Regions from separate parts of the Streptomyces siamensis genome, predicted to be linked through region 1. Evidence: riboswitches for the same ligand, from Rfam matches in the RefSeq annotation. Region 1 holds a riboswitch; the other holds the start of a gene.
What was found. A riboswitch is a leader RNA that binds a small molecule or an ion and turns the genes downstream of it on or off. The one in region 1 is predicted to bind glycine.

Region 1 (14,856 bases):
GGGAGCCTCCGCGTCGGCGGCGGCCGTCTCCGCGACGGCGGCGGTCTCCTCGGCGTCGGCCTCGGCAGAACCCTCGCCGCTCTCGGCCGGCGTCTCGGCGGCGGCCGGAACCACCAGCTCCACCGCCTCCTTCGCCACCGACAGCAGCACCGTGTCCTGCGGCGCCTGGTCCTCGGCGTTCTCCGGGTGGTGGCAGGCGACCCGCTGACCGGGCCTCAGCTCCAGGAGCGGCGGCTCGGTCGTCCTGCAGACCTCCGTGGCCTTCCAGCACCGGGTGTGGAAACGGCAGCCGCTCGGCGGGGAGATCGGCGAGGGAACGTCGCCGCGCAGCAGGATGCGCTCGCTCTTCGCGCCCCGGCGCTTGGGGTCCGGCACCGGCACGGCCGACATCAGGGCGTTGGTGTACGGGTGCATCGGCGCCTCGTACAGCGAGGTGCGGTCGGCGAGCTCGACGATCTTGCCGAGGTACATCACGGCGATGCGGTCCGAGACATGGCGGACGACGGACAGGTCGTGCGCGATGATCACGTACGTGAGGCCGAGCTCCGACTGGAGGTCGTCCATCAGGTTCACGACCTGCGCCTGGATCGACACGTCCAGCGCGGACACCGGCTCGTCCGCGACGACCAGCTTCGGCTTCAGGGCGAGCGCGCGGGCGATGCCGATGCGCTGCCGCTGACCGCCGGAGAACTCGTGCGGGTAGCGGTTGTAGTGCTCGGGGCTCAGACCCACCAGCTCCAGGAGCCGCTGGACCTCCTTCTTGACCCCGCCCTCGGGCTCCACGCCCTGGAGCCGGAAGGGAGCCGAGACGATCGAGCCGATGGTGTGCCGGGGGTTCAGCGACCCGTACGGGTCCTGGAAGATCATCTGGATGTCCCGGCGCAGCGGGCGCATCCCTCCCGCGCTGAGTCGGGTGATGTCCTTGCCCTCGAACTCGATGGTGCCGCCGGTCGGGTCCTGGAGGCGGGTGATGACCCGTCCCATGGTCGACTTGCCGCAGCCGGACTCGCCGACGACGCCGAGGGTCTCGCCCTTGCGGACCTCGAAGTCGATGCCGTCGACGGCCTTGACCGCGGCGACCTGGCGCTGGAGCACTCCCTTGCGGATCGGGAAGTGCTTCTGAAGCCCCCGGACCCGGAGCAGGACCTCACGGTCGTCCGAGCCCTCCGCGGACTTCGCGCGGTCCTCGGTGGCCGTTGCCTGCTGCGGGATCACCGCGTCGGCGGCGTCCGTCTTCTTCGTTTCGCTCACAGCTTCGGCGCAATCTCTTCGGTCCAGATCCGCGTCCGGTCCTCCTGCGAGAGGTGGCAGGCGGTGTAGTGACCGCTGCCGACCAACTGGAGGTCGGGGCGCACGGTGCGGGTGACATCACCCTTGGGCAGGTCCGCGTACGGGCAGCGCGGGTGGAAGGCACAGCCCGAGGGGACGTTGATGAGGCTCGGCGGCTGGCCCTTGACCGGGATGAGCCGGTCGGACGTCTCCCGGTCGATACGCGGCATCGAGCCGAGCAGACCCCAGGTGTAGGGGTGCTGCGGGCGCTCGAAGATCGTGTCGACGGGACCGCGCTCCACACACCGGCCGCCGTACATCACGAGGACGTCGTCGGCGATCTCGGCGACCACACCCAGGTCGTGGGTGATGATGATGACCGCGGAGCCGAACTCCTTCTGCAGATCACGGATGAGGTCGAGGATCTGCGCCTGGACGGTCACGTCCAGGGCGGTCGTCGGCTCGTCCGCGATGAGCAGCTCGGGGTTGTTGACCAGCGCCATCGCGATCATCGCGCGCTGGCGCATACCGCCGGAGAACTCGTGCGGGTAGCTGTCGACCCGCTTGCCGGGCTCGGGGATGCCCACGCGGTCGAGCATCTCGACGGCACGCTTGCGCGCCGTCTTCTTGTCGACCTTGTGGTGGACCCGGTACGCCTCGACGATCTGGCTGCCGACCGTGTAGTACGGGTGCATCGCCGAGAGCGGGTCCTGGAAGATCATCGCCATCTCGCGGCCGCGGAGCTTGCGCACCTCGTCCGGATCGGCGTTGACCAGTTCCTTGCCGTCCAGCCAGATCTCGCCGGCCATCTGGACGTTCTTGCCCCGCGCGCCGAGCCGGTGCAGACCCATGATGGCCAGCGAGGTGACGGACTTACCGGAGCCCGACTCACCGACGATGCTGAGGGTCTTGCCCTTCTCCAGCGCGAAGCTGAGTCCGTCGACGGACTTGACCAGGCCGTCGTCGGTCGGGAAGTGCACCTTGAGGTCACGCACTTCGAGGAACGCGCTCGGCGCGTTTGAGGGGGCGTTGACGGGCTCGCCCACCGCGGCGCCGGTCTTGGAGAGTTCGGTCACGAGAGCCTCACCCGCGGGTCGGCGGCCGCGTAGAGCAGGTCCACCAGAAGATTTGCGATCACGACGAAGAAGGCGGCGAGCAGGGTCACGCCCAGGATCGGGGGCAGGTCGTTGTCCTCGATGGCCTGCACCGCGTACTGGCCGACACCGTGCAGGGAGAACACGGTCTCGGTGATCAGCGCACCGCCGAGCAGCAGACCGAGGTCCATGCCGAAGACGGTGATGATCGGGGTGAGGGCAGCGCGCAGTCCGTGCCGGACCACGACGTTGCGCTCGCGCAGGCCCTTGGCGCGGGCCGTGCGGATGAAGTCCTCGTTCATCGTCTCCAGCATGCCCGAGCGGGTGAGCCGCGCGTAGATGGCGGAGTACAGGAGCGCGAGTGAACACCAGGCGGGGAAGAGGGTGTTGGCCCACTGCGCCGGGTTCTCGGTGAACGGGACGTAGGTGCGGCCGAAGATCGGCCACTGGTAGGTGAAGAGGAGGATCGCCAGGTTGCCCGTGAAGAACATGGGCAGCGAGACGCCCGCGAGCGCGACACCCATGAAGGCGCGGTCGAAGAACGAGCGCGGCTTCAGCGCGGAGATCACACCGACCGCCACGCCCGAGATCAGCCACAGGACGGCGGCACCCGCTGCGAGCGAGATGGTCACCGGAAGGCGGGAGGTCAGCTGAGGCCACACCGCGACGTGGGTCTTGAAGGAGTACCCGAAGCACGGCGCGTTGCAGTGCACCGTGGTGGGGCCCAGGTCATAGGTGGCGCCGGCCACGATCCCCTTGATGAAGTGCCAGTACTGGACGTACAGGGGTTGGTCCAGACCGAGGTTGTGCTTGACCGCGGCGATGTCGGCCTTCGACGGGCTCTTACCGATGTACTGCTGCGCCAGCTGGTCCGCGGACTGGCCGGCGAGCCGTGGCAGCAGGAAGAAGATGGCGAAGGTGACCGCGGAGACGACCAGCAGCAGGATCACTGCCGCTACCGTCCGACGGAGGATGTACGAGATCACGGGGATCGGCGCTGGTGCCCGCGGGCTGAGCCCGCGGGCACCAATGCCTTCACCTGCCTTCCGGGGCTGCTACTTCTTGGTGGTGCCGATGTTGAGGTAGTCGTACTGACCGCTGAAGGCCGCCGTGGAGACCAGGTTGGTGTAACCCTGCGGGCGGGCCAGCAGGACCTTGAAGTAGGTCAGCGGGACGAGAACCGCGTCGTCCATGGTCTGCTTGTCGATCTGCGTGTACAGCGTGTTGCGCGCCGCGTCGTCCTGGGTGCCGATCGCCTTCTCGAGGAGGGCGTTGACATCCTTGTTGTCGTACTGCGACAGGTTGGTGTTACCGGACTCGCCGATCGCGGAGCCGTTCAGGATCTGCTGCAGGAAGCCGTAGCCGGACGGCCAGTCGGCGCCCCACTGCATCATGATCAGGCCGATGTTCTGCTTCTCGGTGAACTTCGGGACACCCGCGTAGTCGGTGAAGTACTTGCCCGACGGGTACTGCTTCAGGCTGGCGTCGATGCCGACCTTCTTCAGCGAGTTGATGATCGCGGTGGCGGCGTCGATCTCCTGCGGGCGGTCGCTGCGCGCGGAGATGTTCGTCTTGATGCTCGTCTTGCCGCAGGCCTTCAGCTGCTCCTTGGCCTTGGCCTCGTCGCCCTTGTTGCCGGCGGACGCGTAGACGTCCGACTTCTCGTAGCCCGGGATGTCCGGCGGGAGAACGGTGGAGGCGACGTCACCACGGATCGGGCCGCCCTCGGCGGTCTGCACCGAGACCTTGTCGATCGCGAACTGCACGGCCTTGCGGCACTCGACCTTGTCGAACGGCTTCACCTTGGTGTTGATCGCCATGTAGACGAGACGGCCACCGTAGGTGTTGTCCGTGCCGGCCTTCTTCTCGGCGGAGCTGAGCAGCTGCGCCTGGGTCGCGGCCTGGACACCCGTACCACCGAGGTCGATCGCGTCGCCCGCGAGGACGTCCTTGTCGATCGTCTCGGCGTTGACCTTCAGGTTGACGACGATCTTTTCGGGGTACTGCTTGCGCAGCGGGTCGGTCTTCGCGTCCCAGTTCTCGTTGCGCACGAGGACGGCCTGCTTGCCCTCGGAGTAGCTCTGGAACTTGTAGGAGCCCGAGGAGACGATGCTCTTGACGTAGTCGACGCCCTTGTCCTTGGCCTGGGGCACCGGAGCGGTCTGCGGGGCGGCGACCAGGTAGTCGAACTCCTGGAAGGCCGTCTTCAGGTGGAAGACGATCGTGGTGTCGTCGGGGGTCTCGATCGACGACAGGCCCTTGGCGCTCTTGTCCTTGTAGGGGCCCTTGTACTTGTCGCCGCCGGCCAGGAACTGCTGGAAGTAGTTCGGGCCGAGGGAGAGCACGTCACGCGCGAAGTTCGAGCGCTCGACGGCGTACTTGACGTCCTTCGAGGTGATCGCGGAGCCGTCCTGGTACTTCAGGCCCGAACGCAGCTTGTACGTCCAGGTCTTGCCGCCGTCGCTCGGGACGCCCTTGCTCTCGGCGAGGTCCGGGACGAGGGTGTTGCCCTTCTCGCCGGCGCCGGGCTGGAACGTCATCAGCGGGCGGGCGTACAGCCGGCTGAGGTTGTACATGTACGCGTAGTACGTGTTGCCGGGGTCGAAGGAGTCCGGGACGTCGGACAGCTCGTAGGTGACCGTCCCGCCCTTCTTCGTGGAGGCGTTGACGACATCCTTGGTCGCGGCGTTGGCCCCAGCCGATTTGTTGCCGTTGTCGTTCTTGTTGTCATCGGCCTTGCTGCAACCTGCAACGAGCAGGCTCGCGGAGCCGATGGCCGCAATAGCGGCCAGCGCTGACCTTCGCATGATGGTCGGGTTCCCCTCCATTGTCGGAAACTTGATGGACTCTCGGTGTCGGCAGGCGTCAGCGACTGCGCGGGTCGAGAGCGTCGCGGAGACCGTCACCCAGCAGGTTGAACGCCAGGACGGTCACGAAGATGGCGAGACCAGGCACGATCATGAACTGCGGGTCCACCTCGTAGAAGGTGACCGCCTCCCTGAGCATGCCGCCCCACGACGCCTGCGGGGGCTGGATGCCGACCCCGAGGAAGCTCAGGGACGCCTCGAAGAGGATGTTGGTCGGGATGAGCAGCGTCGAGTAGACGATGATCGGGCCGACCAGGTTGGGCAGCAGCTCCCGGAAGAGGATGTAGGGGCCCTTGGCGCCCATGCCCCGGGAGGCGTCCACGAATTCCCGCTCGCGCAGGGCGAGCGTCTGACCGCGGACGATGCGGCCCAGGTAGGGCCAGTTGAAGAAGCCGATGACGAAGATCAGCACGCTCAGGTGGAGCGGGAGCCCTTCGAGGCCGAACGCGCCGCCCTGGAGGGTGGCGGAGATGGCGATGGCGAAGAGCAGGAGGGGGAAGGCGAGGAAGGTGTCCATCAGACGGCTGATGATCGAGTCGACCCGCCCGCCGTAGTAGCCGGCGACGACGCCGAGGATCGCGCCGATCACGTTGGACAGGATGGTGGCGCCGAAGGCGACCACCAGCGACACCCAGGAGCCCTCCAGGATGCGGGTGGCGATGTCGCGGCCGAACTTCGGGTCCACGCCCAGCGGGTGGTCCGCGCTCATGCCGCCGAAGCCGCCCTTGGGCAGCGAGGTGTTGGGGTCGATCAGATCCTGGTGGAAGGCGTTCGGGTCCAGCCCGAACATCGCCTGGATGGGCCGCGAGAGCACGGCCAGCAGGATGAGCAGCACGACGATGACACCGCCGGCAACCGCCACCTTGTCGCGCTTGAAGCGCGTCCAGGCGATCTGTCCCAGGGAACGGCCCTCGATCTGCCCCTTTTCGACACCGGCAAGCACAGCCTCCGGCTGCGCTTCCGGTCCCGCCCCGGTGGTCTCGATCGGTGCGGTCACAGTGACCCGACCCCTCTCGCCGGTGGTGACCGGCCTACGCCCGCCGCTGTCTGCGGCTTGGTTCACTTGCGTGCCGGGAGGTCGGCCGCAGATGGTGCGACCTGGTGACCCGGCTGATCGTTCGACTTGCACTCGCTCACAGGATCGATGACCCCATGTCTGATGGGCGAGTCTTCAGTGCCGCCACGATCACGTGCCAGGTCTGATGGAGAAAGTATGCGCAACCGTGATGCTCTTAAGGGGATTCCGTTATCCGAACAGTGGGTAACGCGAGGCGGACGGGGGGCAGTTGCGCCGGAAGGGGCCATGACGCCCTCTTTCGGCACGCCTCCTACCCAACCCGGACAAGCAGCCCTAACGCCGGTTCCCGTGCAGGTCAGGCGTGAGAGACTGCCGCGAGGAACACCTCCGCGACCGCTGAGCCAGGGACGGCGGGCCGGCGGCGTGCGCCGTCAGTATCCTCCGCGGGCCGGCGGATAACCGTAGCCGCCCGCCATCGGCGCCTGGGCCGGGGCCGCGTGGGCCTCACGGTCGTAGAACGGCCGGGCGTTGACGCGCAGCCACATGGCCACCGGGTCGTACTCGTCGGACATCGCCACGGTCGAGACGGGCAGCCCGTCGGGGACCGCGCCGATGGACTGCTGCATCATGGCGCGCACCGAGTCGACCGCGGGCGGCGAAGTGTCGTACACGTCAAGGCCGATGGCGAGATAGGGCGCCCCGAGCGCGGGCTGAACCCAGGCGCGGCGCAGCGACCGCACGGCGGAGGTGCGGTGCGCGTTCTGCGTGAGCAGGGCGTAGAACTGCGGGATCTCGATGCCCGGTTCGGACAGCCGAAGCGGTCCGGCGGGCTGCCGCTCCAGGCCCGCGGCGATGCGCCGCAGGTCCAGCCAGGGGATGCCCAGGCCGCCGCCGGGCGCGTGCGGATTGAGCCAGAGGCCGAAATGGTCGGGGTAGAGGGTGCGGGCGACGTCGAGGCCGTCGACCACCTCGTACGAGCGGTTCCAGCCGCTGGCCGAGAGCTCCTGGGCGGAGGTGACGCACGGGGCGTACCCGAAGCCGTCCACCTCCATGTTCCCGTACTGGGCGTCCGGGGACCCGGCCTGGCCGTGCCACAGGAGCATCCAGACCTGACCGGACGACGGGGTCGCGAGCGCGCGAAGGAGCGCCTCGTAGGCGTCGTAGCGCCCGGGGGTCACCTGGCGCAGCATGTGCTCGACCTGCCCGGCCGCGGCCGTGCCCGACGCGCTCACCCTCAACCGCCCCTTCGCGAACAATTCACGACGAACTCATCCAATACGCCCGAGCCACCGGTGACGAACCTGCGTCAACACCTCGACCGAGCCATGAAACCAGCTTAAGCGGCGATCCTGACAGCGACTTGACGCACGGCGTCACGGGTCTCCGTGGTGTCACCGCTCACGCTGGTGCCGGGGTCAGTACTCGCGCTGGTAGAAGGGCCGCACCTGGGCGCGCATCCAGTCGCCCACCGGGTCCTGGGCGACGTCCAGGAGAACCAGGTTCACGGCGTGGCCGACCGGGACCCGGCCGAGGGCACGGCCCAGCGCGTCGAGCGGGAGGGTGCGGGCGTCGCCCTCCCACTGGGAGAGCTCGACGCCGATGAACATCACCGGGTCGCCGCCCTCGATGCTGGCCAGGCAGCGGCGGGCGCTGAGCACGACGCCGGTCCCGGCGAACTCGGCCGACGCGGCGGACAGGAAGTCCACCGGGTCGTCCTGCCAGTCGGGCTCGAACAGCCGCACCCGGCCGCCGCCGGCCGGCCCGTCCAGCGGGGTCCGCCCCGCCCGGCACAGCTCGGCGACCGCGACGGGCGGCAGGGGTACGCCGACCACGCCGTCCGGGTTGACCGCGATGCCGACCTGGGGCGGCAGGCCCCGGGCGAACTCGACGGCGGGCGCGATCGTGTACGACAGATGACCGCCGGTGACCTGGCGGAACTGCTCCTCGGAGCTGAACACGGGGACGTACGCCTGGCCCTCGATCTCCAGCGTCGGCAGGTCGAGGGGGCCGCTGTGCGGACCGCCGCCGCTCGGCAGGGGCACCCAGACGAAGCTGCGGCCGAGGACCTCGACGATGCGGGCACCGGCCGAGGGCACGCCGAGCGAGGCGGACAGCACCTCCTCCAGCTCGTTGCCGGGCCATCCGCCGTGCGGATGGGGGTGCGCCTGTGCCGGGAAGTCCATCTGTCTACCGCCTGCTTCGAACCACTGTTCCGGCTGGAAAGATTAGTGGGCGCCGGTGACGGCCCGGCCGTCGAAGTCGATCCGGCGCAGCACGTCCGCGGCCTCGCGGTCGATGAGCACCGCCGAGCCGCAGCCCTCGGGCAGGTCGCCCTTCTCCACGGCGCGCAGCAGCCGGGCCACGGCTCCGCGATGCCGAGCGAAGGCGTAGCGCGAGACACCGCGACCCCGGTCGTGCTGGCCCCGGAGCGCCGTGCCGGGCGGGACGTCGAGCAGCAGCAGGTGCAGCGAGCCGCCCCGGCGCCGGGCCTCGCGGGCCAGCCAGCGGCGCACCCAGGCCTGTGTGCCGCAGTCGTGCACCACGACGCCGGCGCCGGAGCGCAGCGTGCGACGCAGCCCCGCGTAGTGCGCAAGGCGGACGAAGGGGCGGTAGACCGCGTACGGCAGCCATCGGGCCATCCTGGCGTCCCAGCGGTCACGCGTGTCCTGGGAGTCGATGCGCGGGCCCTTGACGGCACGGCGCATCAGGGTCGACTTGCCGCTGCCGGGCAGCCCCGTGACCACCACGACGTCGGACGCCCCGAAGAGCAGGCCGTGCGGGCTGTGCCCGGCGCGGGCCCTGAGGTCGCGGACGACGGCCGCCGGGAGCGGGCCGCACGCCTCCCGGGCCGGGGCGCCGGGCTGCTTGGGCAGGGCAATGCCCGAGGTCGTCGCGTACGCCGTGGTCCTGTTCACCGTGATCGTCCTCCCCTTGGGTGTGGAGTCCCATCCCCGTCGAGTGTAAAGAGAAGGTAATGCGTGGTCTCTCTCGTTTCCGTACTCGGACTGCCACAGGCCGGTTACAGATGCGGACTGCCCCGATCGGACGGCGCGTGCAATGATGTGCGCGCCAACTGCATACCGGCCGCTTGAATCCGCGCGGGAGAGTCCTGGGGTACTAGTCCCCGGGCGCCGAAGGAGCAAGTCCCTCCCTTGAATCTCTCAGGCCCCGTTACCGCGCGGGCGAGGCACATCTGAAAAGCGGGCCGCTGACCAGTGGCTCCACCCAAGGTGCAAGTCATGACCACCGTTTCGTGGGGTCGTGGCGAACCTCTCAGGTTCCGATGACAGATGGGGAGGAACGACCTCGCCGTCATGCCTTGGGAGCCCCACCGATGAGCAGCAACGCACCCCGTCACACCGCGCTCGATGCCCTGCATCGCTCGCTCGGCGCGACGATGACCGACTTCGCAGGCTGGGACATGCCCCTGCGGTACGGCTCCGAGCGCGACGAGCACCTCGCCGTCCGCACGAAGGCCGGCCTGTTCGACCTCTCGCACATGGGCGAGATCACCGTCACCGGGCCGCAGGCCGCCGCCCTGCTGAACTACGCCCTGGTCGGCAACATCGCCTCCGTCGGCGTCGGCCGCGCGCGCTACACGATGATCTGCCAGGAGGACGGCGGCATCCTCGACGACCTGATCGTCTACCGGCTCGCCGAGACCGAGTACATGGTCGTCGCCAACGCCTCCAACGCCCAGGTGGTCCTCGACGCGCTCACCGGGCGTGCGGACGGGTTCGACGCCGAGGTCCGCGACGACCGCGACGCGTACGCCCTGATCGCCGTACAGGGCCCCGAGTCCCCCGGCATCCTCAAGTCGCTCACCGACGCGGACCTGGACGGCCTGAAGTACTACGCGGGCCTGCCGGGCACCGTGGCCGGCGTCCCGGCGCTCATCGCCCGCACCGGCTACACCGGTGAGGACGGCTTCGAGCTGTTCGTGGCACCCGCGGACGCCGAGCGGCTGTGGCAGGCACTGACCGAGGCGGGCGCCCCCGTCGGCCTCGTCCCCTGCGGCCTGTCCTGCCGCGACACGCTGCGCCTGGAGGCCGGCATGCCGCTGTACGGGCACGAGCTGACCACCTCGCTGACGCCCTTCGACGCCGGGCTCGGGCGGGTCGTGAAGTTCGAGAAGGAGGGCGACTTCGTGGGACGCAAGGCCCTGGAGGCCGCCGCCGAGCGGGCCGAGAAGAACCCTCCGCGGGTGCTCGTCGGCCTGATCGCCGAGGGCCGTCGCGTACCGCGCGCCGGGTACACCGTCGTCGCCGACGGCACGGTGATCGGCGAGGTCACCTCGGGCGCCCCCTCCCCGACGCTGGGCAAGCCGATCGCGATCGCGTACGTCGACGCCGCGCACGCGGCGCCCGGGTCCGCCGGGGTCGGCGTGGACATCCGGGGCAGCCACGAGCCGTACGAGGTCGTGGCCCTGCCGTTCTACAAGCGCCAGAAGTAGGCACCGGGCGCGCGACGGGCGCCATGGGCACCGGTAGGAAGCGGACCGAGCGAGCGCCGCGGGGGTACCCGCGCGCGTTGGTGCGTGACCTGTGCCCCGGCGTGCCGTCTCGTATCCCATGACCACCCCTCCCCCGGGTTTCCGGCTTCGTCCGGGCACGGGGTACCCCCGACATCAGCAGTCCCCCGCGTACAGGAGAATTCAGGCCATGAGCAACCCCCAGCAGCTGCGCTACAGCAAGGAGCACGAGTGGCTGTCGGTCGCCGAGGACGGCGTCTCGACGGTCGGCATCACCGAGTTCGCGGCCAACGCGCTCGGCGACGTCGTCTACGCCCAGCTTCCGGAGGTCGGTGACACGGTGACCGCGGGCGAGTCCTGCGGCGAGCTGGAGTCGACCAAGTCGGTCAGCGACCTCTACGCGCCGGTCACCGGCGAGGTCGTCGAGGCCAACCAGGACGTGGTGGACGACCCGTCGCTGGTGAACTCCGCCCCCTTCGAGGGCGGCTGGCTGTTCAAGGTACGCGTCACGGACGAGCCGGAGGACCTCATGTCCGCGGACGAGTACACCGCTTTCACCGCCGGCTGAGGAGTCACCGCATGTCGCTTCTGAACACGCCCCTTCACGAACTGGACCCGGACGTCGCCGCCGCCGTCGACGCCGAGCTGCACCGCCAGCAGTCCACCCTGGAGATGATCGCGTCGGAGAACTTCGCTCCGGTCGCGGTCATGGAGGCCCAGGGTTCGGTCCTGACCAACAAGTACGCCGAGGGCTACCCCGGCCGCCGCTACTACGGCGGCTGCGAGCACGTCGACGTGGTCGAGCAGATCGCCATCGACCGCATCAAGGCGCTCTTCGGTGCCGAGCACGCGAACGTGCAGCCGCACTCGGGCGCCCAGGCCAACGCGGCCGCGATGTTCGCGCTGCTCAAGCCGGGCGACACGATCATGGGTCTGAACCTCGCGCACGGCGGGCACCTGACCCACGGCATGAAGATCAACTTCTCCGGCAAGCTGTACGACGTGGTCGCCTACCACGTGGACGACGAGACCGGTCAGGTCGACATGGCCGAGGTCGAGCGCCTGGCCAAGGAGTCCCGGCCGAAGCTGATCGTGGCGGGCTGGTCGGCCTACCCGCGCCAGCTCGACTTCGCGGAGTTCCGCCGCATCGCCGACGAGGTCGGCGCGTACCTCATGGTCGACATGGCGCACTTCGCCGGACTCGTCGCCGCGGGCCTGCACCCCAACCCGGTGCCGCACGCCCACGTCGTCACCACGACCACCCACAAGACGCTGGGCGGCCCGCGCGGCGGCGTGATCCTCTCGACGGCCGAGCTGGCCAAGAAGATCAACTCCGCGGTCTTCCCCGGTCAGCAGGGCGGCCCGCTGGAGCACGTGATCGCGGCCAAGGCCGTCTCGTTCAAGGTCGCCGCCTCGGACGAGTTCAAGGAGCGCCAGCAGCGCACGCTGGAGGGCGCCCGCATCCTGGCCGAGCGCCTCGTCCAGGACGACGTGAAGGCCGTCGGCGTGGACGTCCTGTCCGGCGGCACGGACGTGCACCTGGTCCTGGTGGACCTGCGCAACTCCGAGCTGGACGGTCAGCAGGCCGAGGACCGCCTCCACGAGGTCGGCATCACGGTCAACCGCAACGCCATCCCCAACGACCCGCGTCCACCCATGGTCACCTCCGGCCTGCGGATCGGCACGCCCGCCCTCGCCACCCGCGGCTTCCAGGCCGAGGACTTCACCGAGGTCGCGGACATCATCGCCGAGGCGCTCAAGCCGTCCTACGACGCCGCGTCCCTGAAGGCCCGCGTGTCCGCTCTGGCGGACAAGCACCCTCTGTACCCCGGCCTGAAGTAATTTCGTACGCTTTCTGTCGTACGTTTTGGTTCGTACGGTCCCCTTCGTACGGACGTCCGGGGCACCGCGCACACTGGAACCGAGCGCGGTGCCCCGTTCCATGCAGTCCCCGCAGTCCCTGCACCACCTCCACCGGACAACGGCGTCCGGCGCGACCACCAAGGAGTTCCCGTGGCCATCTCGGTCTTCGACCTGTTCTCGATCGGCATCGGCCCGTCCAGCTCCCACACCGTGGGTCCGATGCGCGCGGCCCGCATGTTCGCCCGCCGCCTGCGCAACGAGGGACTGCTCGACCAGGTGACCTCCATACGCGCCGAGCTCTACGGCTCCCTCGGCGCGACCGGTCACGGCCACGGCACCCCCAAGGCGGTCCTGCTCGGCCTGGAGGGCGCCTCCCCGCGCACCGTGGACGTCGAGGGCGCCGACGAACGCGTCGAGGAGATCAAGTCCTCCGGGCGGATCAACCTGCTCGGCGAGCGGGAGATCGGCTTCGCCTTCGACGACGACCTGGTCCTGCACCGCCGCAAGGCACTGCCGTACCACGCCAACGGCATGACGGTCTTCGCGTACGACGCCTCCGGCGGCCTCGTGCTGGAGAAGACGTACTACTCCGTGGGCGGCGGCTTCGTCGTCGACGAGGACGCGGTCGGCGAGGACCGCATCAAGCTCGACGACACCGTCCTGAAGTACCCCTTCCGCACCGGCGACGAGCTGCTGCGGCTGACCCGCGAGACCGGTCTGTCGATCTCCGCGCTGATGCTGGAGAACGAGCGGGCCTGGCGCACCGAGGAGGAGATCCGCGAGGGGCTCCTCGGCATCTGGCGCGTCATGCAGGCGTGCGTGTCGCGCGGCATGACCCGCGAGGGCATCCTGCCCGGCGGCCTGAAGGTGCGCAGGAGGGCCGCCGTCTCCGCCCGCCAGCTGCGCGCCGAGGGCGACCCGCTGGCCCACGCCATGGAGTGGATCACCCTCTACGCGATGGCCGTGAACGAGGAGAACGCGGCGGGCGGCCGCGTCGTCACCGCCCCCACCAACGGCGCCGCGGGCATCATCCCGGCCGTCCTGCACTACTACATCAACTTCGTGCCGGGCGCGGACGAGGACGGCGTCGTCCGCTTCCTGCTCGCCGCCGGCGCCATCGGCATGCTCTTCAAGGAGAACGCCTCCATCTCCGGCGCCGAGGTCGGCTGCCAGGGCGAGGTCGGCTCCGCCTGCTCGATGGCGGCGGGCGCCCTCGCCGAGGTCCTCGGCGGCAGCCCCGAGCAGGTCGAGAACGCCGCCGAGATCGGCATGGAGCACAACCTGGGCCTGACCTGCGACCCGGTCGGCGGCCTCGTCCAGATCCCGTGCATCGAGCGCAACGGCATGGCGTCCGTGAAGGCCGTGACCGCCGCCAAGATGGCCATGCGCGGCGACGGCTCCCACAAGGTCTCCCTCGACAAGGTCATCAAGACCATGAAGGACACCGGCGCGGACATGAGCGTCAAGTACAAGGAGACGGCGCGCGGCGGCCTGGCGGTCAACATCATCGAGTGCTGACCCGGGCCGACGGACTCCCCGGCACCCCGCACGGGGGTGGGAGGGCCCGGCGGAGGGAAAGCGGTGGCTAGCGCACCCGCGCACCCCCTGTCCCCCACGACCCCAGGGAGCCCCCATGCTGCGAGGTGTCGATGTCAGCGCCTATCAGTCGTCCGCTTACGGCACCGACGGTCTCTCCTTCGTCTTCGTCAAGGCGACGGAAGGCCGTTCCTACGTCAATCCGAAGCTGACCGCGCAGGTGAAGACGGCGCGCGACGCCGGATGCGTGGTCGGGTTCTACCACTTCCTGTGGCCGGGGAACATCACCGCGCAGGCCGAGTACTTCGTGGGCAAGGCCCCGGAGAAGGCCGGCGACCTGCTCGCCGTGGACTGGGAGACGACGGGCGACGGCACGCACGCGAGCAACGCGGAGAAGGACCGGTTCATCCGCAAGGTGAAGGAGCTGCGGCCCCACCACCGGGTGGTGCTCTACACGAACCGCAACTACTGGCTCAACGTCGACACCACCTCGTACGCGGGGGACGGACTGTGGATCGCCGACTACGTGACCGCGGGCAAGCCCCGCATCGAGGCCTCGTGGCGTTTCCACCAGTACACCGACGACCCGCTGGACAAGGACGTCGCGGACTTCGCCGACAAGGCCGCGCTGCGCGCGTGGGCCCTGAAGCAGTGATCAGGCGCCGGAAGTGCGGTCCCGGTCCGCTCCTCCCACGAAGGCCAGGATCTCGGGTGCCGCCTCGGCGAGGCTCCCGAAGT
Region 2 (14,856 bases), on a different contig from region 1:
CCGCCGCCACGGACAGTGGGCTGATGAGCATCGGCGTGGTGCTGAACGCACTGCGCGACGAGTTCCCCGAAGTCACCATCTCCAAGATCAGGTTCCTGGAGTCGGAGGGGCTCGTCGAGCCGCGGCGGACCCCCTCGGGGTACCGCAAGTTCAGTGCCCACGACGTCGAGCGCCTCGGTCACGTCCTGAGGATGCAGCGGGACCACTACCTGCCCCTCAAGGTGATCCGCGAGCACCTGGAGGCCCTGGAGCGCGGTGAGCCCGTGCGTCTGCCGTCCGTGGGCCGTCAGCGCGACGCGGGGGACGGCGAGCCCCTGGGCGACTTCCTGGGCGAGCCGGAGGCGCCCACAGCGGCCCGCGTGGGCCGTGCCGAACTGCTGGCCGCCGCGGAGATCGACGAGCGGGACCTGGCGGAGTGGGAGTCGTACGGGCTGATCGCACCGCTGGCGGACGACGTGTACGACGCCGAGGCGGTGACGGTCGCGACGCTGGTCGTCGAGCTGGGGCGGTTCGGGATCGAGCCACGCCACCTGCGCGCGATGAAAGCCGCCGCGGAGCGTGACGCGGGGCTCGTGGACCAGGTGGTGGCCCCGCTGCGGCGCCATCGCAACCCGCAGACGCGGGCGCACGCGGAGGCCCGTACGAAGGAGCTCGCGGGGCTCACGGTGAAACTGCACGCGGCGCTCGTGCAGACCGCGCTGGGCGTACGACTGCCCTGAACCGGGGCGCCGGCCGGGGCTCCGGATCGTCCACCCGTTCTGTGCCCGACTACCCAAACGTCCCGGGCACGGCCTAGGGTTGCTGTGTGAACGAGCTCGATGTCGTAGGTGTCCGGGTCGAAATGCCCTCCAACCAACCGATCGTGCTTCTGCGTGAAGTGGGAGGCGACCGGTACCTCCCCATCTGGATCGGACCGGGGGAGGCGACCGCGATCGCCTTCGCCCAGCAGGGCATGGCCCCCGCACGACCGCTGACCCACGACCTGTTCAAGGACGTGCTGGAGGCCGTGGGCCAGGAGCTCACCGAGGTACGCATCACGGACCTGCGTGAGGGCGTCTTCTACGCGGAGCTGGTCTTCGCCAGCGGGGTCGAGGTCAGCGCACGGCCGTCCGACGCCATAGCGCTGGCGCTGCGCACCGGAACGCCGATCTACGGCAGCGACGGCGTGCTGGACGACGCCGGCATCGCGATCCCGGACGAGCAGGAGGACGAGGTCGAGAAGTTCCGCGAGTTCCTCGACCAGATCTCGCCCGAGGACTTCGGTACCAACAGCCAGTGAGGCCCCGCCACCGCCCATCGGCGGTGTCCGCGGAGGCGCGCCGGTCCCGGCGGCAATTGCCCGTGGCCAGCGTGGTGTGCCGCGGCCCGGGCCGGGAGCATTCGGCTAGCCTTTCCCCGCGGTGGGGCACGAGAAACCACTCTTAGGGTGATTATCACTCGGCGTGCCGAGTGTGGCGATCGTTGACGCACCCGTGGTGACTGCCTACCGTCGAGAAGGCAGGTCAAGGACGGAGGTCGGCGTGAGAAACAGCGGCGACGGTACGGCTGGGGGTGCCCCCGGACACGGTCTGGGGGAGAGCGGCCCGTACCCTCCCACCAGCGCTCGGCTCCGCTCGAGCAGGGGGTACCCCGACCACGGCAGCACGGGCGAGCACGCTCCGCTGCGGCCGACGGCGGTGCCGGACGAGGGAGGGGCCGTTTCCGAGGAGATCGGCTACCGCGGTCCCACGGCGTGTGCCGCCGCGGGCATCACCTACCGGCAGCTGGACTACTGGGCGAGGACCGGGCTCGTCGAGCCGAGCGTGCGGCCCGCCCACGGATCCGGGACGCAGCGGCTCTACAGCTTCCGTGACGTCGTCGTCCTGAAGATCGTCAAGCGGTTCCTGGACACAGGTGTGTCGCTTCAGAACATCCGCACCACGGTCCAGCACCTCAGGGAGCGCGGCTTCCGGGACCTGGAGCGGATGACGCTGATGAGCGACGGCGCGACCGTCTACGAGTGCACCTCGCCCGACGACGTCCACGCGCTGCTCCAGGGCGGCCAGGGGGTCTTCGGGATCGCGGTGGGAGTGGTGTGGCGGGACGTCGAGGGCGCCCTGTCGCAGCTGCACGGAGAGCGGGTGGACACCGGCGAGACGCTCGTCGGGCACAACCCCGCGGACGAGCTGGCACGGCGGCGCAACCGGGCTGTGTGACCTCCCGGGCGTCCCCGCGAGGGGCGTGCTGCTTCGCGGGCCGTCCCGTGGGCGGCGGGCCGCGCAGGGGCATTGTCAGTGGCGTGGTGCAGCATCGGACATGTGAGAACCGCGCCCACGATCCTGCATCTCGACATGGATGCCTTCTTCGCCTCGGCGGAACAGGCGTCCAAGCCGAGTCTGCGCGGAAAAGCGGTCGTCGTGGGCGGGCTCGGACCGCGCGGAGTCGTCGCCACCGCGTCGTACGAGGCCCGGGTGTTCGGCGTCCACTCGGCGATGCCCATGGCCCAGGCTCGCCGCCTCGCACCGAACGCCGCGTATCTCGTGCCCCGCTTCAGCCTCTACAAGGAGGTCAGCGAGCAGGTGATGGCGCTGCTGCGGGCCCTGTCGCCCCTGGTGGAGCCGCTGAGCCTGGACGAAGCCTTCGTGGACCTGGAAGCGGGGGGCGCCGCCTGGGACGAGGGCTCGGCGCGGCTCGCCGGGGTGAAGCTGCGCGCGGACATCCGTGCCGTCACGGGACTCACGGGATCGGTGGGCCTCGCCGCGTCCAAGATGCTCGCGAAGATCGCCTCTGAGCAGGCCAAGCCCGACGGACTGGTCCTGATAGAGCCCGGCACCGAGCGCGCGCTCCTGGGGCCGATGTCGGTGCGGACGCTGCCCGGCGTGGGTCCCGCCACCGGGGACCATCTGCGGCGGGCGGGGATCACCACGGTCGAGGAGATCGCCGAGGCGGGTGAGGACGAGCTCGTGCGACTGCTGGGGAAGGCGCACGGACACGCGCTCCACGCGATGGCGCTGGCGCACGACGAGCGGCCCGTGGTCGCCGAGCGGGAGACGAAGTCCGTCTCGGTCGAGGACACCTATGACGTGGACATCCACGACCGGATGCGGGTCGGTCTGGAGGTGCAGCGGCTCGCCGACCGCTGTGTGCAGCGGCTGCGCGGGGCGGGGCTGTCGGGGCGGACCATCGTCCTGAAGGTGCGGAGGTACGACTTCTCGACACTCACCCGGTCCGAGACGCTGCGGGGGCCCACGGACGATCCGGCGGTCGTGCGGGAGGCCGCCGCGCGGCTCCTGGAGGCCGTGGACACGACCGGTGGGGTGCGGCTGCTGGGGGTCGGAGTCTCCGGGCTCGCGGACTACACGCAGGAGGACCTTTTCGCGCAGGCGCAGGCCCGTGCCACGGCGGAGGAGCCCCCCGGCCAGGAGCACCCCGCCGACGAGGAGTCGCGCGATTCCGGGGCGTCACCGGAGGCGCCCGCCGAGCGCCGGTGGCCCGCCGGGCACGATGTGCGGCATGCCGAGCACGGGCACGGCTGGGTCCAGGGCAGTGGCCTGGGGCGGGTCACGGTGCGGTTCGAGACGCCCTACTCCGTGCCGGGGCGGGTCAAGACGTTCCGGACCGACGACCCCGAGCTGGAGCCGGCCGATCCGCTGCCCCTGGTCGTTGCGGTGGATTCCCCGGACGCGTTGGAGCATCCGGGTCAGGGCTCGTCCGAGCCCGCGACCTTGCCGAAGTCACGGTCCGGCGGAGGCGGGGAGGGGGCCGCCACGTCGAGTCCGTAGTGGTGGTAGAGCTGGAGCTCCTGCTCGGGCGAGAGGTGCCGGCCCACGCCGAAGTCGGGAGCGTCCTTGATCAGGGCCCGGTCGAAGGGGATGCGCAGGGCCCCTTCCACGAGTTCACTGGGCTCCAGGGGCACGAAAGCGTCCCTGCTGAAGAGGCCTGTGCGTATGGCCGCCCACTCCGGTACACCGGTCGCGTCGTCGAGGTACACCTCGTCGATCGTGCCGATCTTGGTGCCATTGCGGTCGAACGCCTTGCGGCCGATCAGGTTGCGCGGATCGATGTCGGTCTGCACGGGCCCTCCACTTGGTCGCAACTCATCCGTAAGCACTACAAAAGAGCAGATTCAGGCAGGCGGCCACTCGAAGGATCGTGTCTTGTCCTCGCTGGTAGGCTGACAGCGGCTGCTGACCCCGTGCGGGAGAGTCCTCCAGACTTCATCGGAGGCGCCGAAGGAGCAAATCCTCCCCGGAATCTCTCAGGCACACGTACCGCACGGACGAGGTCACTCTGGAAAGCAGGGCGGTCGCCGATGGCCTCCGCCCTCACCGACGGTGAAAACCGGCACGTCGGACGGGCCGGTGAAGCTCTCAGGTTGAGATGACAGAGGGGGAGGCCGTCGGGGTACCCGTGCCGGGGTGCCCCTCGAAGGTCGCGTCAGACCAGGAGGCCTCCGCAATGACCGCCCACCGCATTCCGCTCTCCGAGCTCGAACAGGGAATCCCCTTTGAGCAGCGCCACATCGGGCCCGACCTCGAGGCCAGGGCCAAGATGCTCGCCCACGTCGGATACGGCTCGCTCGACGATCTGACGGCCGCCGCGGTGCCGGACGTGATCAAGAATGCCGAGGCGCTGAAGCTTCCCGGCGCGCGTACCGAGGCGGAGGTCCTCGCCGAGCTGCGTTCCCTCGCGGACCGCAACGAGGTGCTCGGTTCGATGATCGGCCTCGGCTACTACGGCACGTTCACGCCGCCGGTGATCCTGCGCAATGTCATGGAGAACCCGGCCTGGTACACCGCGTACACGCCTTACCAGCCGGAGATCTCGCAGGGCCGCCTGGAGGCGCTCCTCAACTTCCAGACCGTGGTCGCCGAGCTGACCGGGCTGCCGACCTCGGGCGCCTCGCTGCTCGACGAGGGCACCGCCGCCGCGGAGGCGATGGCGCTGTCCCGGCGCATGGGCAAGAACAAGAACGGCCTCTTCCTGGTCGACGCGGACGCCCTGCCGCAGACCATCGCCGTCATCGAGACTCGCGCCGAGCCGACCGGCGTCGAGGTCGTCGTCGCCGACCTCAGCGAGGGCATCCCGGCCGAGATCGCCGAGCGCGACATCAACGGCGTGCTGCTCCAGTACCCCGGCGCCTCCGGTGCCGTACGCGACATCAAGGCGGTCGTCGACCAGGCCCACGAGCTCGGCGCCGTGGTCACCGTGGCCGCCGACCTCCTCGCCCTGACCGTGCTCACCTCGCCGGGCGAGCTCGGCGCCGACATCGCCGTAGGTACGACGCAGCGCTTCGGTGTGCCGATGGGCTTCGGCGGTCCGCACGCCGGCTACATGGCGGTGCAGGAGAAGTTCGCCCGCAGCCTGCCCGGTCGCCTGGTCGGAGTGTCCGTGGACGCCGACGGACACAAGGCGTACCGCCTCGCCCTGCAGACGCGCGAGCAGCACATCCGCCGGGAGAAGGCCACCAGCAACATCTGCACTGCTCAGGTGCTGCTCGCCGTGATGGCCGGCATGTACGCCGTCTACCACGGTCCGGACGGTCTGCGGACCATCGCGCGACGCACCCACCGGTACGCCACCGTGCTCGCCGCGGGTCTGACGGCGGGCGGGGTCGAGGTCGTGCACGGCGCGTACTTCGACACGCTGACCGTGCGGGTCCCGGGCCGGGCCGCTGAGATCGTCGCCGCCGCCCGCGAGCACGGCGTCAACCTCCACCAGGCGGACGCCGACCACGTGTCGATCTCCTGTGACGAGACCACCACGCGTCGCGAGCTCGGCGCCGTGTGGACCGCGTTCGGTGTCGAGGGCGACGTCGAGGCACTCGACGCCACGGCCGAGGACACCCTGCCGGCCGCGCTGCTGCGCACCGACGACTACCTCACCCACCCGGTGTTCCACCAGCACCGCTCCGAGACCGCGATGCTGCGCTACCTGCGCAAGCTGTCCGACCGCGACTACGCGCTCGACCGCGGCATGATCCCGCTGGGCTCCTGCACGATGAAGCTCAACGCGACCACGGAGATGGAGCCGGTCACCTGGCCCGAGTTCGGCCAGCTGCACCCCTTCGTCCCGGCCGAGCAGGCTCAGGGCTACCTCACGCTGATCACGGAGCTGGAGGAGCGGCTCGCCGAGGTCACCGGGTACGACAAGGTCTCGCTCCAGCCCAACGCCGGTTCGCAGGGCGAGCTGGCCGGTCTGCTGGCCGTCCGCGGCTACCACCGGGCCAACGGCGACGAGCAGCGCACCGTCTGCCTCATCCCGTCCTCCGCGCACGGCACCAACGCCGCGAGCGCCGTGATGGCCGGCATGAAGGTCGTGGTCGTCAAGACCGCGGACGACGGCGAGGTCGACGTCGAGGACCTGCGTGCCAAGATCGAGCAGTACCGCGACGAACTCGCCGTACTGATGATCACGTACCCCTCGACGCACGGAGTGTTCGAGGAGCACGTCGCCGACATCTGCGCGCAGGTCCACGAGGCCGGCGGTCAGGTCTACGTCGACGGTGCCAACCTCAACGCGCTGGTGGGTCTGGCCAAGCCGGGGCACTTCGGCGGTGACGTCTCGCACCTCAACCTGCACAAGACGTTCTGCATCCCGCACGGCGGTGGCGGCCCGGGCGTCGGCCCGGTCGGGGTGCGCGCGCACCTGGCGCCGTACCTGCCCAACCACCCCCTGCAGCCCGCGGCCGGTCCGGAGACCGGTGTGGGCCCGATCTCGGCCGCTCCGTGGGGCTCCGCGGGCATCCTGCCGATCTCCTGGGCCTACGTCCGGCTCATGGGCGGTGAGGGCCTCAAGCGCGCCACGCAGGTGGCGGTGCTGTCCGCGAACTACATCGCCAAGCGTCTGGAGCCGCACTACCCGGTGCTCTACACCGGTCCGGGCGGGCTCGTCGCGCACGAGTGCATCATCGACCTGCGCCCGCTCACCAAGGCGACCGGCGTGAGCGTCGACGACATCGCCAAGCGCCTGATCGACTACGGCTTCCACGCGCCGACGATGTCGTTCCCGGTGGCCGGGACGCTGATGATCGAGCCGACCGAGTCCGAGGACCTGGGTGAGCTCGACCGGTTCTGCGACGCGATGATCGCGATTCGCGCGGAGATCGACAAGGTCGGCTCGGGCGAGTGGGCGGTCGACGACAACCCGCTGCGAGGTGCCCCGCACACCGCCGCCGCGCTCGGTGGCGAGTGGAACCACGCGTACTCGCGCGAGGAGGCCGTCTTCCCGGCCGGTGTCTCGGCCGCGGACAAGTACTGGCCGCCGGTGCGCCGCATCGACCAGGCGTACGGCGACCGGAACCTCGTCTGCTCCTGCCCGCCGCTGGACGCCTACGAGGACTGATCGACACGGCGGACGCGGGCGACTACGAGGAGTAGTCACCCACGGACATGCGTCGGGGCCGGTTCGGAGAGTACGTCTCCGGGCCGGCCCCTCGTATGTCCGGGCCGCGTGCCTGCGACCCGTGGTTGCCTCAGGCGGCCGTCATCACCTGTGCGCTGCCCAGCGGGCGGTGCGGGGCGATGATCTGACCGTCGGGCAGGAGCTCACCGGTGTCCTCGAAGAGCAGAACGCCGTTGCACAGCAGGCTCCATCCCTGCTCCGGGTGGTGCGCCACGAGACGGGCGGACTCCCGGTCGGCTGACTCGGCTGACGGACACGGTGGCTGGTGCTGGCACATGGATGGGATCTTTCGCTGGGTAGAGATGTGAGTGATGGCTGTGGTGTCTGTCCCGCGGCTCGATGAGTTCATGGCCGCCCCCCGTTGGTGTGTGGTCTGGAAACCAGTGTTGCTCTACGGACGTCAATCCGCAGGGATTTCGCGGCACCGCTTCTTACAGGTTGATGACGCATCACCCGTGCGGACGGTTCATCCCAACTGCACTGTCTCTTCGGGTGGTTCGGGGTGGTCGAATAGGGCTAGTCCGGTCGGGGCGCCGGGCACGTCCTGCCTCGTACGAGCGCTGTGGAGCACCGACGAGCGCGCTTGTGCGGCGGTCCGGGACGGGCGGTGCGCAGCGGCGTGCCCCGCGGCCGGCGGAGCGGCGGCGGGGCACGGGAGCCGGTGCCTGTCGTGCGCGGTTCACGGGGGTGTCCGCCCGTGCGGGCGGCGCGGTCGTGGTCCTACGCGGGTGTGATGAGCAGCGGTGCGGGCGTGAGCCGGTGGGTGAGCACCGGCAGCAGCTCGGCGACGCTGTGCGGACGGTGTGCGGCGATGCCGGGCGGCGCGGGAGCCAGCGGGACGAGGAGGTCGGTGGCGGCGGGGAGCCCTGTGGCGGCGTCCGCGGTGCAGTCGCCGTGCAGCCAGAGCGTGAGCATGTACAGCTCCGGCACGGACAGCAGGCGTGCCTGGTAAGGCTGCTGCATGGACTCGGCCTGACGCACGGCGCGTTCGGTCGCGGTGATGTACGGGCCCTCGAAGAAGCGGGAGAACGCCCAGCCGTCGGGTGTCAGCATGGTGTCGGCCGCGGCCACCGCGCGATCGCCGCTGCGGATCAGGAAGCGCCAGCCGGCGAGCCGGGTGGCCGGCGCACCCTCGGGAGTGGTCCGGTCCAGGACATGCACGGGCAGCGGGAGTTCGGGTGTGACGGGCCCCTGGGCCAGACGCAGGGACGGGGTGCGGGCCTCGCGGACTGCGGTGGGGGAACCGAGTGCCGTGAGGACGGTGCGAAGGGCGGGCGCGGGAGCCGGGGGGACATGCAGCGGCATGGTGGGTCGCCTCTCATTCGACAGGCATGGCAGCACGAGGGCGGGGGCGGACGGCGCTGTCAGCTCTCGGGGTCAGAGGGGCGTGGGGTCTGGATCTGCCGACAGGTTCCACGACCGCGAGCGCCAATTCTCTGCCTCGTTTGCGGAGTTTATACGACACGTGTTCAGACGGTGTTTCGTCTAGTCGTCCCGAATATGAAGAACAAGGCGCTATTCGGTCGATGAAACGAGGAGATTCATCCCGATTCTGCGCGGGGGCGGCGCGATGACCTCGGAACGCTTCGCCGAAGCGGTCGGCCGATTCTCGTCGGCGTTTTTCACGAGATCATGTCGGGCCGTAACTTGCACATTGCCGCATGCCGCGTGAATGTGCCCGGGGCCCGGACTCCAGCCTAGCGGTCCGCGGGGTCGTCCGGGGGCGTTATGAATGGCGATGCCGGGGCATCATCCCACGTGACCCGGGACGCCAGGGGCCGGAGCATCGGCCGCCCATCCGAGGAGGGACACTTCGATGGGGGAGAAGGTCGTGGCAGGGCCGTTCGACCTGTCCGATCGCCAGCGCCACCGCGACAAGCTCCGCCAGTGTCTGACGGTGCTGGAGCGACTGCTGGAGGAGAAGAGGTTCGATCGCCCCAAGAATCTGATGGGCCTGGAGATCGAGTTGAATCTCGCAGGACCGGACGGCATGCCCAGAATGATGAATGCGCAAGTACTCGATCGCATTGCGAGCCGCGATTTCCAAACAGAACTCGCCATGTTCAACCTGGAAGTCAACATAGCCCCACACCGGCTCGGTGACCGGGTATTCGACCGGCTCGCCGAGGAGCTGCGCACCTCACTCGCGTACGCGCACCGAAAAGCGGGCGAGGTCGATGCCGGAATCGTGATGATCGGCATTCTGCCGACACTCGGTCAGCGCCACCTGGTCCTTGCGAATCTGTCGGACGTCGACCGTTACACACTGCTCAACGATCAGATCGTGGCCGCCCGGGGAGAGGACTTCGCCCTTGACATCGACGGCATCGAGCGCCTGGTGTGCAGATCGCGTTCCATCGCGCCCGAAGCCGCCTGCACCTCCGTGCAACTGCATCTCCAGGTCACCCCGGGCCGGTTCGCGGACGTGTGGAACGCCGCGCAGGCGGTGGCCGCCGCGCAGGTCGCCGTGGGGGCCAACTCGCCCTTCCTGTTCGGCCACGAGCTGTGGCGCGAGTCGAGGCCGCCGCTCTTCCAGCAGTCCACGGACACCCGGCCGCCCGAGTTGCAGGCCCAGGGGGTCAGACCGCGCACCTGGTTCGGCGAGCGGTGGATCTCCTCGGCGTACGAGCTGTTCGAGGAGAACCTGCGCTTCTTCCCGCCGCTGCTGCCGATCTGCGACGACGAGGACCCGCTGGCCGTCCTGGACGGCGGAGGCACCCCCAAGCTCGCCGAACTCGTGCTGCACAACGGCACGGTGTACCGCTGGAACAGGCCCGTGTACGGCATCGCCGACGGCGTCCCCCACCTGCGCGTCGAGAACCGGGTCCTGCCCGCAGGCCCCACCGTCGTCGACGTGATCGCCAACGCGGCCTTCTACTACGGGCTCGTCCGCGCGCTCGCCGAGGAGTCGCGGCCCGTGTGGACGCGGCTGTCCTTCGAGTCGGCGGCCGCGAACTTCGACGCCGCCTGCCGGCACGGCATCGACGCCCGTCTGGAGTGGCCGCGGCGGGGCCGGTACGGCGGGACGACCCAGGTGGACGTGGTCAACCTGGTCCGTGACGAGCTGCTGCCGCTGGCCGCCGCCGGGCTGGACGCCTGGGGTGTCGAACCCGCGGACCGTGACCTCTACCTGGGGGTGATCGAGGATCGGTGCCGATTGCGCGCCAACGGAGCGACGTGGCAGGCGGCCACCTTCCACCGGGCCCTGGAGAAGGGGCTCAGCCGGGAGGCCGCGCTGGCCGCCACGACACGGCGCTACGGCGAGCTGATGCATCTCGGCGAGCCGGTGCACACCTGGCCGGTCGGGCTGCCCGAACCGGTGCCGCTCGGCTGATCGGTCGGTCGGCTCAAGCGGCGGGTCAGCTTCGGCTGCCCGCCGCCACGATCGCCTTCAGGATCACCGAGTGGATCTGCGACGGGTCGTCGACCTGATGGCCCGAGCCGCCGGTCGCCTTGGCGATCTGCTCCATCTCCCGCCGGTCGGCGTCGGGGCCCACCGCGATCGCGATCAGCGGTACCGGCCGCTGCGGGTCGGTGATCCGTTGCAGCTGGTCGACGAGGCTGGAGCGCGAGATGCTCCCGGGATCCTGGTTGACGCCGTCCGTCAGGAGGACCAAGGCGTTGAACTTCCCCTTCGCGTAGGACGAGACGGCCGCCTTGTACGCGGCCAGCGTGGTGTCGTAGAGCCCGGTCGCCCCGCCGGGGACGGGTTCGAGGGCGCTGAAGGCGGCCGAGAGCCGGTCCCGCTGGGTGTCGGTGCCCCTGCGGTCGCCGAGCCGCTCCGTCGGCACGAGCACCCGGTAGTCGCGATCGCCGTCGAGACGGGTGGAGAACTTCCACAGTCCGATCTCGTCCTCCGGGGTGAAGGTGGCGAGGGCCTGCAACAAGGAGGCCTTGGTGACGTCCATACGGGACTGGTCGGTCCCCGCGACGGGCTCGGACATGGAGGCGGACGCGTCGACCACGGTCGTGATCCGGGCGCTCTGCACCGTGATCGTCCACATGCCGAGAGCCTCCTGGAGGGCCTTCGCCGACGCCGGTTCCGCCGAGGCCTGCGTGAACGGCTGTTCGGGGCTGCCGCCGGCCCCGCTGACCAGGGCGTCGGACGGGGTCTCCGCGTCCGTGCGGAACCCGTGCTTCGCGAGGATGCGCTGCGGCTCCGGCTCGCCCAGCAGGGTCATGAACCGCAGGGCGGCGCGGCTCTCGTCGGTGCTCAGCTCCGGCTCGTCGACGAGGGCGAACGGATAGTCGAGCCGGGGCGTCCCGTCCTTGGGGTAGAAGAGGTCGAGCGTCCCGCCGCCGTCCGCCGCGGCGTTGTGCGCGAACGCAGCCTGTTCGGACAGGATCAGCGCCTGATTGCGCTTCGGGTTGCCCTGCTCGGTCCCCGAGGAGTCACGCGGCAGCGTGTCCAGCACCTGGCCGTCGCTGTCCGAGGTGCGCTGCGAGAGGGCCTTCGCCATGGCGGCCGCCCGGGTGTCGCCGCCCTCGGCACTCGCCGCGGCACTGCTGAGCTGTGTCAGCGCCAGCAGACCTGTCGCGCTGCGCGCCGGATCGGCCGCGCCCAGTCTCAGCCGGTCGTCCTGCATCGCGGCCCCGGTCAACTCGGTCCAGGTGTAGGTCTTCCGGGGCCATCCCAGCGACTTCGCGGCGGACGGGACCATGGCGACACCGACCGGGGAGGAGGCGATGTTGCCCGCGTTGGTCACCTGGGTCGCGGAGCTGTCCGCGGCGACGCGCTGCACCCACATGTCGGAGTCCGGGACCCATGCCTGGACGTCGGACTTCCGGCCCGCCCGCAGCGCGTCCGTGACCTTGTACGACTCGCGTGCGCTCACGCCGACGTCGAGGCAGCGGCCGTCGGACGTGATGTTGTTCTTGCGGGCGTACTCGGCGGCGGCCCGCAGAGCGGGCGCCACGTCCGGCGAGGCGGCCACCTCCAGGTGCACGGCGTCGTCCTGGCAGGACCCGCCGAACGACAGCAGGCCGCCACTGACCGCGGCCGCCGTGCCCGCGACGACCGTGAGGACCAGCACCGTCGCGATGGCCACGTTGCGGCGGCGCGCGCGTAGGCGGGGGTCGGCGGCACCCGCCCCGTACTCGTCGGGCAAGCTGTGACGTCCCATGACGGTGGTGCCCTCCCAGTTGAGCCCGGAGCCGCGAAACAGCCGTGAGGCAGGGGAAAGGGGAGGTACGCCCCGTACGGTGTCCGTCCCCTGGACGGCCTGTCGCGCACGATCTTCGTAACTTCTTTCGAGACCCTAGCGGGGTCAAGATGGGGATGCGGCGGGATTACTCAACTGGAGGCGGGAGTGCAGGTGGAGGCGGGGTCGGTGGCCGATTCTTTTCCGAAGGAGGGGCTGACACGGCGGATTCTGCGGGACGAGACGCTGCTCGTTCTGGGGCTTTCGCTCGGTGCGAGTGGGGTGTCCGCGCTGATCAGCTTTGTCGGATCAGTCACCAAACCGGGGGGTCTGAAGGACCAGGCGGCCACCCTCAACGCCTCGGCCGCGCCGGGCCGGCCGTGGCTCGATCTGGCCTGGCAGCTCTTCGGGATCGCGTCGGCCCTGGTGCCGGTGGCGCTCGTCGCGCACTTCCTGCTGCGGGAGGGCACGGGGCTGCGCGTCATCGGCTTCGACCGCACGCGCCCGTGGCCGGACCTCGGCCGCGGGGCGGGCGTCGCGGCGGTGATCGGCAGTACGGGCATCGCCTTCTACCTGGCGGCCCGGGGGCTCGGCTTCAACCTCACGGTGGTGCCGGAGGCGCTGCCCGACGTGTGGTGGAAGTACCCGGTGCTGATCCTCTCGGCCGTGCAGAACGCCGTGCTGGAGGAGGTCATCGTCGTCGGCTATCTGCTGCGCAGGCTCGGGCAGTTGGGCTGGACGCCGGGGACCGCGCTGGTGGCGAGCGCGGTGCTGCGCGGCTCGTACCACCTCTACCAGGGCATCGGCGGGTTCATCGGCAACATGGTGATGGGCGTCGTCTTCGTCTACCTGTACCGGCGCTGGGGACGGGTCGGCCCGCTCGTGGTGGCCCACTCGCTGCTCGACATCGGTGCCTTCGTCGGATACGCGCTGCTGGCCGGGAAGGTGGGGTGGCTGCCGACGGCGTGAGCGCCGCCGGGCGGGGCGGGGTGGGGCGGGGCGCGGGCCTGACGCCCTTGCGGCCGCCGCCCTGCTCCGGGCGAAACCGTCCGGAGGCCGGGCGCGCGGGGCGTACGGCAGGCCCGTACGCCCCTTCTCGCCGTGTCGTGAGCCTGTGCCGTGAGCCGCGCCGTCAGGCCAGCAGCTCGCCCTCGATGACCGTGACCGCGCGGCCGGTCAGGAGCGTGCGGTCCCCGCGCAGCCCGGTGCGGACGAGGCCGGAGCGGCGGGAGGCCTGGAGCCCCGTGAGGTCGGGCCGGCCCAGGCGCTCGGACCAGTACGGGGCGAGGGCCGTGTGGGCGCTGCCGGTGACCGGGTCCTCGTCGATGCCGACGTTCGGGAAGAAGCAGCGCGAGACGAAGTCGTAGCCGCGGGAGGCGTCCTCGGCGCGGGCGGTCGCGATGATGCCGCGCCGGGAGTGGCGGGAGAGTCCCTTGTGATCGGGGGCGAGACCCAGGACCGTCTTCTCGTCGGCGAGTTCGACCACCAGGTCACCGACCTGCGGACCGGTGTCGCAGGCCGCGAGCGGCTCGGCGCCCAGTGCCTCGGCGACGCCGTCGGGGACGTCGACCGGCGTGAGCGGCGCGGTCGGGAAGTCCAGGGTGATCGAACCGTCCTCCTGCGGTGTCGCGACGAGGACGCCACTGAGCGTCGCGAACCGCACCGGGCCCGGGTGCGTGCCCGTGCTGTGCAGGACGTGCGCGGTCGCCAGCGTCGCGTGCCCGCACATGGCGACCTCGGTGGCGGGCGTGAACCAGCGCAGCGCCCAGTCGGCCTCGCCGCCCTCGGGCAGCCGGTGGGCGAACGCCGTCTCGGCGTGGTTGACCTCGAGAGCGACGTTCTGGAGCCAGGCGTCGTCGGGGAAGGAGTCGAGGAGGACGACCCCGGCCGGGTTGCCGGCGAAGGGGCGGTCGGTGAAGGCGTCGACGATTCGAATCCGCATGGCCCGACGCTAGCCGCAGGTCGGAGCGGCGGAACAAGGCCAATCATCAGGATCTGGACCCGGAGGATTGCCAGCCGAACTATTCCGATATATCGTTGAGGCATCGCGATCGATCAACGATGGAATGGAGTGATGGCGATGCGTTCCCGTGAAGACGACTTCGGATACGAACACGGACATGGACACCACGGCGGCCCCGGCCATCGGGGTCGGGGCGGCTTCGAGGGGCGGCGCAGGGCCTTCGGGCCCTTCGGGCCGGGTGGTCCCGGCGGTCCTGGTGGCCCCGGCTTCGGTGGACCGGGCTTCGGCCCGGGTCCCTGGGGCGGGCGCGGCGGTCGGGGTGGACCGCGCGGCAGGGCGCGGCGCGGCGACGTACGCGCGTCGATCCTG

Region 2: linked by a shared signal. The riboswitch ahead of gcvP (aminomethyl-transferring glycine dehydrogenase) and the one ahead of gcvT (glycine cleavage system aminomethyltransferase GcvT) in region 1 are both predicted to bind glycine.

Annotation. Positions count from the first base shown of each region.
Region 1 covers NZ_BAABKB010000034.1:32,258-47,113, reverse strand. The annotation lists gene ABEB03_RS35465 (dipeptide ABC transporter ATP-binding protein) at 1-1,251, opposite strand, end outside; gene ABEB03_RS35460 (ABC transporter ATP-binding protein) at 1,248-2,345, opposite strand; gene ABEB03_RS35455 (ABC transporter permease) at 2,342-3,349, opposite strand; gene ABEB03_RS35450 (ABC transporter substrate-binding protein) at 3,419-5,170, opposite strand; gene ABEB03_RS35445 (ABC transporter permease) at 5,229-6,227, opposite strand; gene ABEB03_RS35440 (enhanced serine sensitivity protein SseB C-terminal domain-containing protein) at 6,680-7,480, opposite strand; gene ABEB03_RS35435 (enhanced serine sensitivity protein SseB) at 7,664-8,431, opposite strand; gene ABEB03_RS35430 (AAA family ATPase) at 8,474-9,169, opposite strand; glycine riboswitch at 9,338-9,435, shown strand; glycine riboswitch at 9,436-9,548, shown strand; gene gcvT (glycine cleavage system aminomethyltransferase GcvT) at 9,583-10,701, shown strand; gene gcvH (glycine cleavage system protein GcvH) at 10,910-11,287, shown strand; gene glyA (serine hydroxymethyltransferase) at 11,299-12,561, shown strand; gene ABEB03_RS35410 (L-serine ammonia-lyase) at 12,733-14,100, shown strand; gene ABEB03_RS35405 (glycoside hydrolase family 25 protein) at 14,216-14,773, shown strand; gene ABEB03_RS35400 (HAD family hydrolase) at 14,774-14,856, opposite strand, start outside.
Region 2 covers NZ_BAABKB010000045.1:299,241-314,096, reverse strand. The annotation lists gene ftsR (transcriptional regulator FtsR) at 1-719, shown strand, start outside; gene ABEB03_RS41570 (bifunctional nuclease family protein) at 806-1,279, shown strand; gene ABEB03_RS41565 (MerR family transcriptional regulator) at 1,521-2,195, shown strand; gene ABEB03_RS41560 (DNA polymerase IV) at 2,298-3,761, shown strand; gene ABEB03_RS41555 (PRC-barrel domain-containing protein) at 3,680-4,054, opposite strand; glycine riboswitch at 4,168-4,263, shown strand; gene gcvP (aminomethyl-transferring glycine dehydrogenase) at 4,438-7,323, shown strand; gene ABEB03_RS41545 (DUF5999 family protein) at 7,454-7,660, opposite strand; gene ABEB03_RS41540 (hypothetical protein) at 8,104-8,688, opposite strand; gene ABEB03_RS41535 (glutamate--cysteine ligase) at 9,200-10,717, shown strand; gene ABEB03_RS41530 (substrate-binding and VWA domain-containing protein) at 10,743-12,506, opposite strand; gene ABEB03_RS41525 (CPBP family intramembrane glutamic endopeptidase) at 12,693-13,493, shown strand; gene ABEB03_RS41520 (PhzF family phenazine biosynthesis protein) at 13,657-14,466, opposite strand; gene ABEB03_RS41515 (PadR family transcriptional regulator) at 14,605-14,856, shown strand, end outside.